DNA from 3 places in the Peribacillus sp. FSL R5-0717 genome. Region 1 is predicted to be linked to each of the others. Evidence: riboswitches for the same ligand, from Rfam matches in the RefSeq annotation. Region 1 holds a riboswitch; each other region holds the start of a gene.
What was found. A riboswitch is a leader RNA that binds a small molecule or an ion and turns the genes downstream of it on or off. The one in region 1 is predicted to bind cyclic di-AMP.
Positions count from the first base shown of each region.

Region 1 (4,954 bases):
CCATTTGTTTTGATTTCTTCCATTACACTATCCGCTTCCTCTGATTTAGTGCGATAATTAACCACGACCTTTGCCTTTTCCTTAGCAAAGCGAATGGCCATCGCTTTTCCTAAACCAGTGGATGATCCGGTTATGACCACGACCTTACCTTCTAAATCTGTATACATGTAATCACCCTCCAATTAACTTTTTGCCAATCCCAGCATAATCCCAGCTATGATGATCAAGATAATCCCAATTACGATTCCAATTAGTTGGCGCTTCGTTTTCTTTTCACGTAAAATGAAGATCCCCCCAAGAGTTGAGATGACTATGCCCATCTGCGAAAGTGAAAAACTAGTGGCCACTCCCACACGTGGCTGGGAAATGAATAAAAACATGTTCCCTGCAGCCCATATCAATCCCGGAATGATATTGCGAATCGTATATTTGTTAAACGGTTTATGCTTAAAAGTCAATAACAGGCCGCCTATCACCATCCCGATCGCTTGAGGGAACAACGCTGACCACCCATCAACATCAAAAAGACGGGCCACGACCACATAAACCAAATAACCGAATGTCGAGATGAGGAGAATAACAATTCCTTTCTTCAAGTTTCCCGACTTGCCCTCTTTCGATTCTTTATCTTCCAAGGAGGTCAAGACGATTCCTATAATAATGAAGACTAAAGCCAAAACGCCTAAAATAATCGATTTCATTGTAGACCATTCGTTAAAAACTATGACCCCGAATAAAGTGGTTGAAATGAGCTGCAATCCTGTTGATATTGGCATGGTTTTGGAAACTCCCATTAAATCAATGCTCTTAAGCTGATTAGCTTGTCCAACAGCCCAAAACAATCCAGATACGACTCCGACTCCAAACACCAGGAGTGACAATTTAATATCTGCGAAAATATAAACACCAATTGAAAAAATCAAGGCGCCAATCGTTGTACCTAGTGTTTGACTATAGGGTCCACCCCCGAGTTTCACATTAAATAAAACGATGCTTCCCCAGAATAATGCCGGCAAGAGAGCTAATAGTATATCCATCTTCAACCCCCATATATGTAAGTACAAAACTAAGCAGGAAATTTCATTTTGTCTTCTTAATATGTTCGCATTATTTGAATTGACCCTTGGTAATTTTATGAAGTGTTTCCCTTAAAAATTGTTCAACACAAAAGGGCTGCAGACGCAGCCCTTTTTAATGATACTGATTGATGCTATCCACCGTTGATGATGTCGCATGTCCATTTCCGAATCATCAGCGACTTTGAAATAATAACTTTCCCAAACAGCAGTCAATCGGATAATGATGATGGAGAAGGTTTTATATTAACATTAATTAAAGCTTTAAAAGAGGAAGTATCCCCACATCTTACTGCAAATCCTTTTTATTGTCGGGCTTCATAGTTACTGTGAGTAATGAATGTTCATACTCAAATATCGGCAGCGTAAGTTATTGCTGAATTTTTTATAAAGATTAGAAAAAAAGCAAACCTTATGTAGGTCTGCTTCTTTTCTTAGATAATGGAACTTACTTCTTCAAATGATAGGGCACTGTCGCAACAACCACATTTCTTCTATAAAGCAAGTAGGCCTTAATCAGTAAACTTGATTGGTTATGAAGAATATTGTGCCAGCCTTTCTTCGGAATAAATTGGGGGATTATTACCGTAACTTTATAGTTGGATTCCCTCGCTTTATGTTCAACTGTATCTACAAATTTAGTTAATGGCTGAATGATACTTCTGTAATAAGAATTCAGTGTAACTAGCCTTACATCTGGTTGCCACTTCTTCCATTTTTCTTCGAATTTCTTTTCATCTTCTCTTTCAAAAGCGACATAAACGGCAATGACCTGATGTGCAGATAGAGATTTTGCATAATTTAAAGAGTTCTCAACCACATGAGTTATACCGGCCACAGGTACGATAATGATATTTCCTTCAATTGGCAAGATCGGCTCACAAGTTGTAATCCTTAATTGGTCACCAACTGCTTCATAATGCTTTCTGATTCGATGAAAAATTAACAGGATAATAGGTATAAAAATCAAAACAGGCCAAACCTGAGTAAACTTGGTCAAGAAGAATATCATCGTGACGATAAAGCTAATAATGGCACCAATTGAATTAATGGTTAATTTCAACATCCAGCCTTTTGGCTTTTCGCGAATCCATTTAACAATCATCCCGGTCTGGGACAGAGTAAATGGAATGAATACCCCTACGGCATAAAGCGGAATGAGATTTTCTGTATGTCCTTCAAATGAGACTATCAAGATGATGGATGCAAGTCCCAGTATGATTATTCCATTGGAATATCCTAATCGGTCCCCTCTAATTGTAAACGCCCTTGGTATGAATTTATCTTTTGCAAGATTCACCGCAAGCAAGGGGAAAGCGGAATAGCCAGTATTGGCAGCAAGTATCAAGATCAATGCAGTCGTACCTTGAATGAAGAAATACATGAAATTCCGGCCAAAGATCTCTTCAGCAATCTGCGAGACGACCGTTACCTCTGCGCTAGGAACAATGCTTAAATAGTAGGCTAAGAATACGATTCCCGTAAATAATACTGCCAGTAAGGAACCCATAGCTATTAAAGTTTTTGCAGCATTATTCGGTGCTGGATCTTTAAAGTTCGGGATTGCATTGGAAATCGCTTCGACTCCTGTCAATGCGGAGCTTCCTGATGCAAATGCTCTTAGCAGTATAAATAAGCTGATGCCGGCTACCGGAGTCCCGATTGACGCATGCAATTCCGGTGAGACTCCTCCCGTCAGGATCTTGTAAATTCCAACCCCAATCAAGATGAACAGGGCTAAAACGAATAGATACACCGGATAGGCCAAAACAGAGGCCGACTCCGTAACCCCCCGCAGGTTCAGGATTGTAAGCAGAATGACGAAAATGATGGCTATGCCTACATTATATGAATGAAGGCTGGGAAAAGCGGATGTGATGGCATCCGTACCTGCAGAAACACTTACAGCCACAGTTAATATATAATCGACCAATAAGGATCCTCCAGCTATCAGCCCTGGATTGACTCCTAAATTGTTTTTTGAAACCACATAGGCTCCCCCGCCATGAGGATAAGCAAAAATGATTTGTCTATAGGACAAGATCAATGCAGCCAACAGTAACAATACTCCGATGGCGATGGGTATGGAATACCAGAATGCCGCAGCACCGACCGTGATCAGAACGATCAATATTTGCTCCGGCCCATAAGCAACCGAAGACAAAGCATCAGAAGATAATATCGCCAACGCCTTTGTTTTGTTAAGCTTTTGTTCACCAAGTGCATTTGATTTTAAAGGTCTCCCAATCAAGAACCTCTTTATAGAAGATAACATCAAGTATTCACCACCATATTAAATTTATAAGTTTATGTTACCCAGCTGTAGCAAAAAACAAGACAAACAGAAAAATGCCTACAAGTCATAGCTAAATAGACCTGTAGACATCAATTTTTTTGTCTAACAAGCTCCACCTTCCTTCTCATATAACGCTTACGAGGTTAGCTGTCGGATTCGGACCTAAGAGTAGCCCTACCTTGAAAGGATTCACCCCTTGGATTGTAGTAACAATCCCAATACCGGGTCCCCCGCACCATAAGGTTTAAGCGATTTAGAAATATGAAACTGTTGATTATCATACTCCCGTGAAAAGGAAAAGTAAATGAAAATTTTGCACAGAAATATAATTATTTTTTGTATGCGAGGTTTAATTCTTGACTTATTTAACAAAAGTCATGCAAACACATGATTCGATGGTAGGAAAGGAGGAAAGTAAACGTCTGAAAGGAAGATATTCAAGAAGACAATGAACAAAAGATAGATTCCCCAAAAGGAAAAATGAAGTAACGTGATGGATCAAGTAAAACAGATCTGCCCCAGCTTGGATAGTCATTAAATCAGAATTTTCGCTTTCCGATTCCATTTTTTATTCCCGTCCATTCGGGGGCATTATTCCACTGATCTACGCTATTTAGTTCCTTCCTTCTTGAATTGGCCTCAAATTGCTTTTTTTAAAGACAAAGTATTTCTGGCCAAGATAGTTAAGCACTGTATAAAAGATTGTTCCTATCAGAACAGCCAAATTTTGTTGTATGGATAAATGAACGGTTCCTTCCAGTGATTCTGCAATGGCTTGGCCTATAGAATAAGCGGCGGAATAACAAATCAGGATGACGCAAAAGAAACGGGCAACTCCTCGCCGCCATTCTATATCGCTTTTAAAGGTAAAAGTCCTGTTCAAAAGAAAACTCGTTACAGCTCCCGTACCATTGCCGATAAAGGTGGAGATCCAGTAAGATAATTCAAGAGCATTCATGAGAAAAAGCATGATGGAAAGTCCAACCGCTGTATTGACTATTCCAACCAATAAAAAGCGGATAAAGGAGTTAGTTTGTTTTAGATAGTTTTTCAATACTGTTCCGTTCATTTTCTAATTGCTCCCGTTTTTTAAAATCGAGCGGATTAAATAGATCAAGATCAACAATATATTTAGGCCGGCGTTTGGATTCATTATAGATTTTTCCGATATACTCCCCAATCAACCCGACAGCAATCAACTGTAGTCCACCGATCAACCATATGGAGGTGATCAATGAGGTCCAGCCAGTTTCGGTCTGCCCATAAAATTTCAACCATAAAAAGTAAGACCCAAAGAGTAAGCTAATGAAAAAGGAAAGACATCCTAGCCATAATACAAGCCGGATCGGTGTAACTGAAAAGGAAGTAATGCCATCAAGTGCAAAAGCAACCATCTTCTTAAATGGATATTTCGTTTCCCCGGCCAATCTTTCTTTACGGTCATAATAAACAGAGTCCGTCTTAAACCCAATGAGCGGTACAATCCCCCGTAAAAAAAGATTCGTTTCATCAAAGCGTTCCAACTCCATGATCGCCCTTTTGCTCATTAGCCGGAAATCGGCATGATTATAGACAAGGTTAA
Region 1 is NZ_JBBOOF010000001.1:3,540,650-3,545,603, reverse strand. It holds gene NYE65_RS17125 (SDR family oxidoreductase) at 1-167, opposite strand, end outside; gene NYE65_RS17120 (RhaT/GlcU family sugar-proton symporter) at 183-1,037, opposite strand; gene NYE65_RS17115 (APC family permease) at 1,525-3,351, opposite strand; cyclic di-AMP (ydaO/yuaA leader) riboswitch at 3,489-3,633, opposite strand; gene NYE65_RS17110 (GtrA family protein) at 3,986-4,441, opposite strand; gene NYE65_RS17105 (glycosyltransferase family 2 protein) at 4,401-4,954, opposite strand, start outside.

Region 2 (4,954 bases), 700 kb from region 1:
CCTAAAAAGTTCAAAGACTTCAAATAAAATCAGGAGGATGGTGTATTTTTAATAACACTTTCCCAAATCTTCTCTTTTCGATTGAAGATAATAAATGCATCGGGCTCCTTACTATCTCTATCCGAAAAGGAATCATGCATTTCATCCATGTTTAAATAATCCCCTACGACCCATGCCGGTATCTCAATTTTCGTTCTAGTATACTTAACATCCCGAAAGGAAAAAACGAGCCCCTCTGCCAGAATATGAGCCAAGGAAACGATGATTTCTGCAGGAATCGCCGTCAGCTCTTTTTTCTTTCTGATTCCAAGCCACGTCCTCTCTACTTTTAACGGCTCCAGCTTTAGCGGAATCAGACTTCCTAACATCATATAATATGTCGAAAGAGAACGAAAATAAATTTTATTGAACCAGCCATCATCCTGGGCCAGGTACACAAATTGGTTATTCAATTTACGGAAAAACGGGGGATCAAGATGGGTTTTGGCGTGTCCTAAATATAATAGTTCCGCTATTTCCCTTCCATCCAATTCATCCAGCCCTTCCGCTTCTTCAAAATCAATCCAACAGAAATCTCCATATGCCCGGACATTTTCTTTAACGAGCTTCGCAATAGCTTCAGATGAAGCGCTCTCAAGCAGGACATTCAAATTGTATTCCCCACCATCGAATTGATGTTTCAATAATAAAATCGAATCCAATGTATACGGAAGCGAATTGACGAATTCACGAAAATTGAGTCCATTAAAAAGGACAAACCGTTCGGAAGCCTGCATATACATGTATAAGATATCATTACTTTCATTCTTCATAACCTGATCCCCTCCGAGCTCTCAATCAATAATGTTATTTTATCAAACTTTTGGAGTTTCACGTAAGTTATATAACCCCAATATTAATCATCATCATCTGTATCAGGTAAATAACATGAATCAAAGTCCATATTAACCAATAGGAAAAAATATAGGGATTTGAAGAATGGATCATAAATTGTTTTATCACTCATTAACTCGTTTCATAGGGCCGCTTCCCTATTTGCTTATGTATCCCAAACTCAAAATGACCGACATTAGCTTTGAAAACAAATCAACTGTATTTTAAAGCCTGAAGGTAGTTTCATTTCACAACACATGACCTTCTGGGCCGAGAGGAAATGATTTGGTTTTGGGGTAAACAAGATGAAAGGCTTTATGAATTTGGGGGTATTTTGACATCCGGGAAGACACGTCAAGAAGGTTGTTTCCTCCATAAAACAATTCAACTTGAAGTGCTTGAGTATCTGAAGGAAGCAGAGTTTACAGTCATCGAGAAATAAGAAAGCGCTATTTCATTCAAAAAATAAATAAAAAAATCCAGAGTGACATTTCACTCTGGATTTTTTGTATTAAGAAACTTGTTCTAGTTCTTTTTTGGAAGGAGGGTTGAATTGACCTTCCCATTTAGAGATAACGATTGCCGCAAGTGAATTACCGATAACGTTTACCACTGTACGTCCCATATCAAGAATACGGTCGATACCGGCAATAAATGCTAGACCTTCAATAGGAATACCGACAGTTCCCAATGTCGCTAAAAGAACTACGAAAGATACACCTGGTACACCCGCAATCCCCTTGGAAGTGATCATCAACACTAGCATCAGCGTAATTTGCTCATACGCGCTTAAATCGATTCCATACATTTGAGCGATGAAGATAGCTGCTAACGCTTGGTATAATGTAGAACCATCAAGGTTAAAGGAGTATCCAGTCGGAATAACAAATGTAGCAATATGTTTCGGACATCCCGCTTTCTCCATTTTTTCCATGATTTTCGGAAGAACCGCTTCTGAACTTGCAGTAGAGAAAGCAAGAACCAATTCTTCTTTCAGAAGTTTAATCAAAGTAAAGATATTGAATCCTACAAACTTTGCAATAAGACCCAGAATGACAATTACAAAGAAGATCATTGTTCCGTAAACAGAAAGCGCTAACTTTCCTAACGGAATCAAAGATTCCAAGCCGAACTTGGAGATAGTCACACCGATTAGTGCAAATACACCGATAGGAGCGAATTTCATGACCATGTTAGTTAGGTAGAACATTCCTTCTGCTACACCTTGGAAGAAGCGGAATACCGGTTTACCCTTTTCACCGATGGCCGCAATACTTAGTCCAAACAACACGGAGAAGAAAATGATCGCTAGCATATCGCCTTCTACCATGGCTTTAACTGGATTGGATGGCACGATGTGTACAAGTGTATCTACGAACGATTCATGCTGCTTAGTTTCTGCTGTATCAACATATGTGGAGATATCAGTTTGTTCCAGGTTATTCATATTCACACCAGCACCAGGCTGGATGATATTCGCTGAAATTAAACCAACAGCAATCGCTATCATAGTTACGACAACAAAGTATGATAATGATTTAGCACCTAGTTTTCCTACCGCTTTTAAGTCACCTACACCGGCAACTGCAACGATAAGGCTGGATACGATGATCGGCACTACGATCATTTTAATCATTCGTAGGAAAATGTCTCCGAATGGCTGTAAAAAGTTTTGGGCCGACTCATTACCATAAAAAATGGCACCAACGATAATCCCTAGAATTAAACCAATGAAAATTTGGCTAGCTAAACTTAGTTTGAATTTCTTCATTTACTTTCCTCACCTTCCATAAAGTCTTTGATGCAAAAACATTTTTGTCTCGGTAAGGGAAACAAGATACTAATAAAAGAAAGTAATTTTTCTTTTTTTGAAAAACTCTGTCTTTACGCCGAAAAAAAAGACACTTCATGTGTCGATTTCTTATAGGCGTGAATATTCACACATGTTCCCTTGAAGACGCTGACGAGGTTAGCTGTCGGGTTAGGATTGGAAACACAAAAAGCCCTTTCATTTCTGAATTCACCCCTAGCGGATAAAATCCACAAAAATGGGTCCCCCGTTCTTGGAATAAGATTAAGCGAGTTAACTTATAATAAAATATTATACTAAAAATGATAATCTGTAAATATTTATTCGCATCCGTTCTAGAAAAAGGTCTTTGAATATGTCTGAATATTCTGTATTAATAGCTATTCTATCTATAATTACGCTTCCCGATTTTTAATCACTTAAGTTATATTGATATAATTAATAAATAATTTGACATCACCTCTCTTGTGAAAAAAGCGGTTATTTTTCCAGAATGCCAAGTAACAGGTATCTTACTTTTTCCCTAGAGGTGAATTTTTTATAAGTTCCAGCTTTCACTTTTTCAAATTGAATCGGGGTAATAAAATAAGAATGGTTCTTCACTGCCACATTCGGCATCAGGAGGATGACGTCACCTACAGACGGTCCCTTTATGATTTCCTGCTTCCCTTCAGCCTTAAGACCTTTTGTAATGTAATGTTTATCCACATGGCCTTTATTCGTCAACTTGTAAATATAAGGATGCTTTTGGTATTGTACCGCCTCTATCGGTATGGAGGGTACACCGGCTTTCTCATTGGTTATTACAGTAAGATTCACTTTCGATCCCACCAACAGAGGTTCCGTTTCTTCGCCTTCCGGTTCGATTAAAGCCTGAAATGGAAATCTGTTATCTTTTTTTAATGATGGCTCTTCAGCGGGATAGGAATGGATACGGCCTATCGTCCCTTTCAATGCCTTTTTTGAATCAGAGGAACTTGCTTTTATAGTCATGCCCACTTCAGCCTTTTTCATTTCCTCTCCGGAGAAATACCCTTCAATTGCCATGTTTGTCGAAACGATGGATATAATGGGATTATCAAGGTTTTTATTGATATTTTTAACGATACCATCAGCCTCGCTCGTCGTCACAATTGCACTGGACTGCTCCTCAATCGAACTTAATTTAGCGTCAAGCATTTTCACTTTTTCATCCAACCTGTTTTTTTCTAGTTCCTGCTTGTACATTTCTTGCTCAATGTTACTTTTAATAAGATCTGAAGAGCTTGTCGTTATATCAATATTCAAGTTTTTTTCCACCGATTCATCAATTGCCGCTTCAGGTTCACTGGTCACGTTCCCCTGATAAGACCTCAACTTCCCTATGTATTCCTCAATCCCTGCCATTTCCCCCTCAGCTGCCGTTTTCTCCGCTTCCAAACTCGCTTTAAGCGCATCAAGTTCGGTCGCCGTATACTCAAACAACGAGGAGCCAGCCGTAACCGAATCGCCTTCTTTTACAAGGAATTTCTTAAAATCATTTTTCTTGGCATCAAAATAGATATCATACTCTTCTACTGGTTTAATTACCCCATTTGTTTGAATAGTATCCGTAATTGTATCTTTTTTTACCTTAGTCCAGTTTTCAACGAAAACCGTCCGCTCCACTTTGCTTTCTTTTTTTTCAATAAGGTATAAGTTAACGGTTATTAACACTATCGACGCAATGGAGACCGCCGCTATTTTCCAGTTACCGCTCATTCATTTCACCCGCTTTATACAAATACGCCTACTTGGATGTATCCTAAAAAGGCTTTAACAAACCATGTGGCCAAATAGAATAGAACAATCATTAAAAGGACCAAATAATTATTACGTTCTGTAAATTCCTTTAAATAAAAATATTGCAGAGCAATAATGAGAAATTGAAAAATGGTAATTTCACTGAAAAAGTGAATGAAATAATCACTTCTGAGAAAATACTGACTGATGATCCCCAATGAAAAAGGATTGGCATCGCTGCCTATATCCATTAAAACGAATAAGGGAATCAATAATGTTTTTTCCACTAATTGCAGGCCAAAAAGAATCATTTGAACGATAACTAATTTTATATAGGGGATATCAGTAACGATCCAAAAGAATAGAGCTGCTAAAAATATGTATATGGAAGGGTGGATTATTCCTGTTATTATATTGCCGCTCAAAATCAGCAACTTTGCTGCTTCGAATTCATTGGCGCTCATCTTCGTGATTTCTTTGGAAAATGATTCTGAACCAATGCCAAAATAT
Region 2 is NZ_JBBOOF010000001.1:2,845,089-2,850,042, reverse strand. It holds gene NYE65_RS13965 (hypothetical protein) at 30-812, opposite strand; gene NYE65_RS13960 (hypothetical protein) at 1,154-1,315, shown strand; gene NYE65_RS13955 (cation:dicarboxylate symporter family transporter) at 1,385-2,644, opposite strand; cyclic di-AMP (ydaO/yuaA leader) riboswitch at 2,817-2,964, opposite strand; gene NYE65_RS13950 (efflux RND transporter periplasmic adaptor subunit) at 3,164-4,423, opposite strand; gene NYE65_RS13945 (hypothetical protein) at 4,438-4,954, opposite strand, start outside.
Region 2: it holds a riboswitch for cyclic di-AMP, as region 1 does, so the genes downstream of both, NYE65_RS13955 (cation:dicarboxylate symporter family transporter) here and NYE65_RS17115 (APC family permease) in region 1, are expected to answer to the same signal.

Region 3 (4,954 bases), 1.7 Mb from region 1:
ATGTCTCTTCTTCGGTCGTATCCGCCATGATTGCATGGGTAACGTTCAGTTCCGCATTCTCGACTCTTTCCTCGTTCACATCAATACCCAAAACCTCTTGGCCTGCCGTATATAATCTATGGGCCACACTGGTTCCAAATCTGCCTAAACCTATCACGGCATATTGTCTTTTTCCCATCTTTTACGCTCCTTCATGCATTATTAACCAATCATGATTTTCCCTTTTGGACGTCGGAACGGATCTGGCTTGCGCCTCATGGCGATAGCAAAGGCAAAAGTCAAAGGACCAACACGTCCTGCAAACATCGTGAAAATGATGAGCATCCGGCCAACCGGTGATAATTCCGGAGTCAAACCCATTGAAAGTCCCACGGTGGCGAAAGCTGAAGTGGCTTCAAACAAAATCATCAAAAAGTCAGATCCGCTTTCAGTGATGGTCAGCAGAATGGAGATGGTGGAAACCACGAATACACCAATGAATGTGACGGATAATGCTTTAAAAATCGTTTCACTCACGATGCGGTGTCGGAACAAGACCACATCACCCTTACCTTTAATCTGTGACCAAACCGTTCCGGCAATCGTCGCCAATGTCGTCGTTTTAATCCCGCCGCCAGTCGATCCGGGTGATGCCCCAACGAACATCAAGAAAATGATGAGCAGTAATGCAGGCTGAGTTAAATCAGGGATATTCAGCGTGTTGGAGCCTGCCGTCCGTGGTGATACCGATTGAAATAAAGAAGACAGTATTTTACCCATGAAAGATAAAGGCTGCAATGTCTTGGCATTGCCGTACTCGAATAAAAAGATTAAAATCGCGCCGGCAATCGTAAGGGTCACGCTAGTCGTCAGAACGATCTTCGTATGTACGGATAAACGATGTGTATTCCGATATTCGTATAGTTCATTCATCACGATAAAGCCTATCCCGCCAAACGTGATGAGGAAGGCAACGGTAAGGGTTACGAATGGATCCGATACATAAGGGGTCAAACTCCTGAATTCCCCCATTAAATCAAAGCCGGCATTATTGAAATTCGAGACGGAATGAAAAACACCGTAATAGATCGCCTTGCCGGTTGGCATGTCAAAAGAAAAGCGAATCGATAAGATAAGGGCACCCATGCCTTCAATGATGGCCGTGAAAATTAACAGCCATTTCACTAATCTGACTACACCCGCCATGGATAGATTATTTAACGACTCCTGCAGAACTAACCTGCCTTTTAAAGAAATCTTTTTGCCTAATAATAAAAAGAAAAACGTCGCAAATGTCATGAACCCTAGGCCGCCTACCTGAATCAGTGTTAAGATGACCAACTCACCAAAAGTGGTGAAGGTCGATCCCGTATCCACAACGACCAGTCCTGTTACACATGTAGCGGAAGTCGAGGTGAATAAAGCATCCAGAAAAGAAAGACCATGGCCATCTTCTGTGGAAACCGGCAGGGTCAATAAATAGGCCCCAAAAAGTATCAGGATGGCAAAGCCAAGTACAAGTATTTTTGGCGGATCTAACAAATTTTTTGCTTTTATCAAATTGATCATCCCTGCCTATAAAAATGAAATGTGTAAAACTGTATGAATATCTTAACCATCAATCCTCATTCCGAATCTTTTTAAAAGGCATAATAAAAAGACCTGCGAAAACATCGAATAGCTTATTGCCACAAAAAGCGTGCAAAAAAGGCTCCCGAAATAGGCGGTCTTATGACCTCCTTCGCTTTAGCCGACGAAGTTAGCTGACGGGTAGGATGGCGAAAGAGCTGATCTCATCCCTTCTGCAAGGCAGAATTAACCCCAAATGATTGGGTCCTCCGTACTCATTTATAATGAGTTTTGGCCGAAATGCATTAAATTGATAAACGTATTCTACTCCCATCATTTAGCAGTTGTAAACCCCTAAATCGTAAAAAAATATTTCTTTAACAAAACTGAAAATTTACGTTTTATTTACATTCAGAAAACGTATTGACAAATATTAGTTAGCACATTATGATAGGTTCGATTAATCCAATTAAGATAACCGGCATCGATCTACTTTATTCAATAATTTCAAGCAGAACATGCTATTGCCATTCGAAATTTGTAATAGATAAATTATGTTTCTTTTGTAAAAGATAAAGGAAAAAGCAGTACATTATTAGTTAAATTCAATACATTTTATTAAAAAGGCGGGCAATTATGGAGAAGACGTTCAATAGATATGTTATTAATGCTACAGGCAAGGGTGGCCAAACATATTTAACACAATGCCAGGATAAAGATGCACTAAGGAAATGGATAGCCGATCATGAGGATCAAATCATCATGAATGAATTAAGGATAACGGATAAGAAAAAGAATCCGTTTTTAAAACTGTTTTCCCCAAGGTAAATCAACTGATTCCAACATTCATAGCGGTATTCAATTATTGTAATTCCCTGTGTTCTATCCAGGAACGGTGAGCGAAAAATCCATATCTTGTTTTGCTTTTAAACTCATTATATTTAATGAGTTTTTTTGCGTTATTTACAGTTTTGAAACAATAATGTTAAAATTTAGTAATGTTTAATGTGGACGTAAAGAAAAGTAAAATGAAATGACCACTTTCCTAGAACAGCCGAGGATTGTTGGGTATTTATGGGGGGCGTCGCAAATTGGTCTCGTTCCTTGGGGACGGGGGTTTAAATTGTACGATCAAAGGGGGAGAAGCGATGACATTAAGAAATGCATTGGTATCCTGGAAATACCCTTCCATTCTTTTGTGCGGAATAGGTATCTCCAACTAAAATCGTTCATTGGATGAATGTGCGCAATTGGCTGATGAAGTTCAAGATTTGAAAATGGATTTTCGCCATTTCTTCCGCCGTTTGTTCTTCACAGTTCTCCAGCCACTCAGTAATCACCCCTAAAATCGCCGATGTCAGGAAGGCGTGCATATACATGCGGAATGCTTCATCTTTAGCTGCAGGATGCAGGCTGATCAAACGCTCCAACAGTACTTCACCGAAAACCCGTTTTATTTTTTTCGCAAAAGAAGGGTCGCCCTGATCACCAAGAATGGCCCTTAATGCGTGAGCATGTTCACTGATGAATTGAAAAATTGCTATGAAAGGCGGATAAAGTTGCTGTTGATTAAGAGCCAAAAAAGCCTCTTTAGGCAAAATGGCAGTAATGCGGGTTTGAAGTTCATGTAACAATTCCTGCTGTAAGTGATCCATCAATTCATATTTATCTGTGTAGTGCAAATAGAATGTGCCCCGATTAATATTGGCACGCTCTGCGATTTTCTTCACGGATACATGTGAGAACCCCTCTGCTTCAATAAGTGCAATAAAATGATGTTGTATCTGCTTTTTCGTCTTTTGTACCATATCCTCATGAATCGATGCCATGGAATGTCTCCTTCACTAAACATTTTTCCAAATGTGTTGATTGTATTAGACCGAATGCTACCTTAGAATGATGATACACTCAACACCGTGTTAATTAAAGAGGGAGGATGTGTGTGCAATGAAAAATGTGATTTCCATTGATGGAATTGCTAAGGGTTTTCAGCAGAAGAAGGTCATTCAGCCAATGAGCCTGAATATTGAAAAAAGCGGAATTTTTGGTTTGTTAGGTCCATCCGGATGCGGAAAGACGACTTTGATTAAAATGATTGTCGGATTAATTAAACCCGATGCGGGTAAAGTCACGGTTCTGGATCATGAAGTGCCAAATGAATCCCTGTTAATGGATGTCGGCTATATGGCACAGTCCGATGCTTTATATACAGAATTGACGGGAGCTGAAAACCTCGAATTTTTTGCGAAGCTATACCGTTTTTCGAAAAAGGAACGAAGGGAACGCATTCAATATGCAGCTGAAATCGTACAGCTGACGAATGATTTGAACGTTCGGGTTGCCCATTATTCAGGGGGAATGAAACGCCGTCTTTCACTTGCGGTTGCACTCATCCAAAATCCGGAGATTCTCATATTGGATGAACCGACAGTAGGAATAGACCCTTTGCTGAAACAATCGATTTGGGAGGAACTTGAGCGTTTAAGGAATGAAGATGATAAGACGATCATCATCACGACGCATGTGATGGATGAAGCGGAACGATGCGATAAACTGGCGATGCTGCGTGAAGGTGAAATCATCGCGGCAGGAACCCCTGAAGCTTTAAAAACTCAATTTGCCGCGGAAACGCTTGATGATGTTTTTTTAAGGATTGGAGGCGGCATAAAATGAGAATTGCCTCTCTTGTTACTCGTATTACCCAGCAGATGCGCCGGGATCGAAGGACGCTCGCTTTATTTTTCCTGGCTCCATTGCTCATTTTAACGCTCATGTATTTTATTTTCGATACAGAGGCAAGTGATTTGAAAATCGTTGTTACAGGCAGTGATGAAACGATCGTTAAAGCATTGAAAAAAGCGGATTTTCAAGTGACGGCTGCTGAGGAATTCTCACAGGAAAAGATGATTGAAAAGGATGCGGATGGCTGGCTTCATGTTGAAAATGGCAAAATGAAACTCACACTTTTGAACGACGAACCTACCCGGGCAAAGGCCGTTCAAATGCAAATGATGCAAGGCTTGCAAGGGAATGAAAAAAACACTCCTTCAATTGAGGAGAAATATGTTTACGGAGACGCCAACACAAAGGGGTTTGATACATTCAGTCCGATGCTCGTCAGCTTTTTCGTTTTCTTCTTTGTATTTTTAATAGCGGGGATTGCGCTTTTGAAGGAGCGTACAAGTGGTACGTTGGAACGGCTGCTTGCCACCCCGATCAAAAGATACGAAATCGTAGCGGGCTATGTGATCGGATATGGCTTATTTGCTCTAATTCAAACCATAATTGTCGTGCTTTATGCTGTCAATGTATTGGATATCGTCCTTGTTGGCTCCATTTGGCTCGTTTTACTGACGAATATACTGGTCGCGCTCGTTGCATTATCCCTTGGTACATTACTATCGAG
Region 3 is NZ_JBBOOF010000001.1:1,873,245-1,878,198, reverse strand. It holds gene NYE65_RS09110 (potassium channel family protein) at 1-178, opposite strand, end outside; gene NYE65_RS09105 (TrkH family potassium uptake protein) at 202-1,539, opposite strand; cyclic di-AMP (ydaO/yuaA leader) riboswitch at 1,713-1,855, opposite strand; gene NYE65_RS09100 (hypothetical protein) at 2,185-2,376, shown strand; gene NYE65_RS09095 (TetR/AcrR family transcriptional regulator) at 2,778-3,377, opposite strand; gene NYE65_RS09090 (ABC transporter ATP-binding protein) at 3,496-4,221, shown strand; gene NYE65_RS09085 (ABC transporter permease) at 4,218-4,954, shown strand, end outside.
Region 3: it holds a riboswitch for cyclic di-AMP, as region 1 does, so the genes downstream of both, NYE65_RS09105 (TrkH family potassium uptake protein) here and NYE65_RS17115 (APC family permease) in region 1, are expected to answer to the same signal.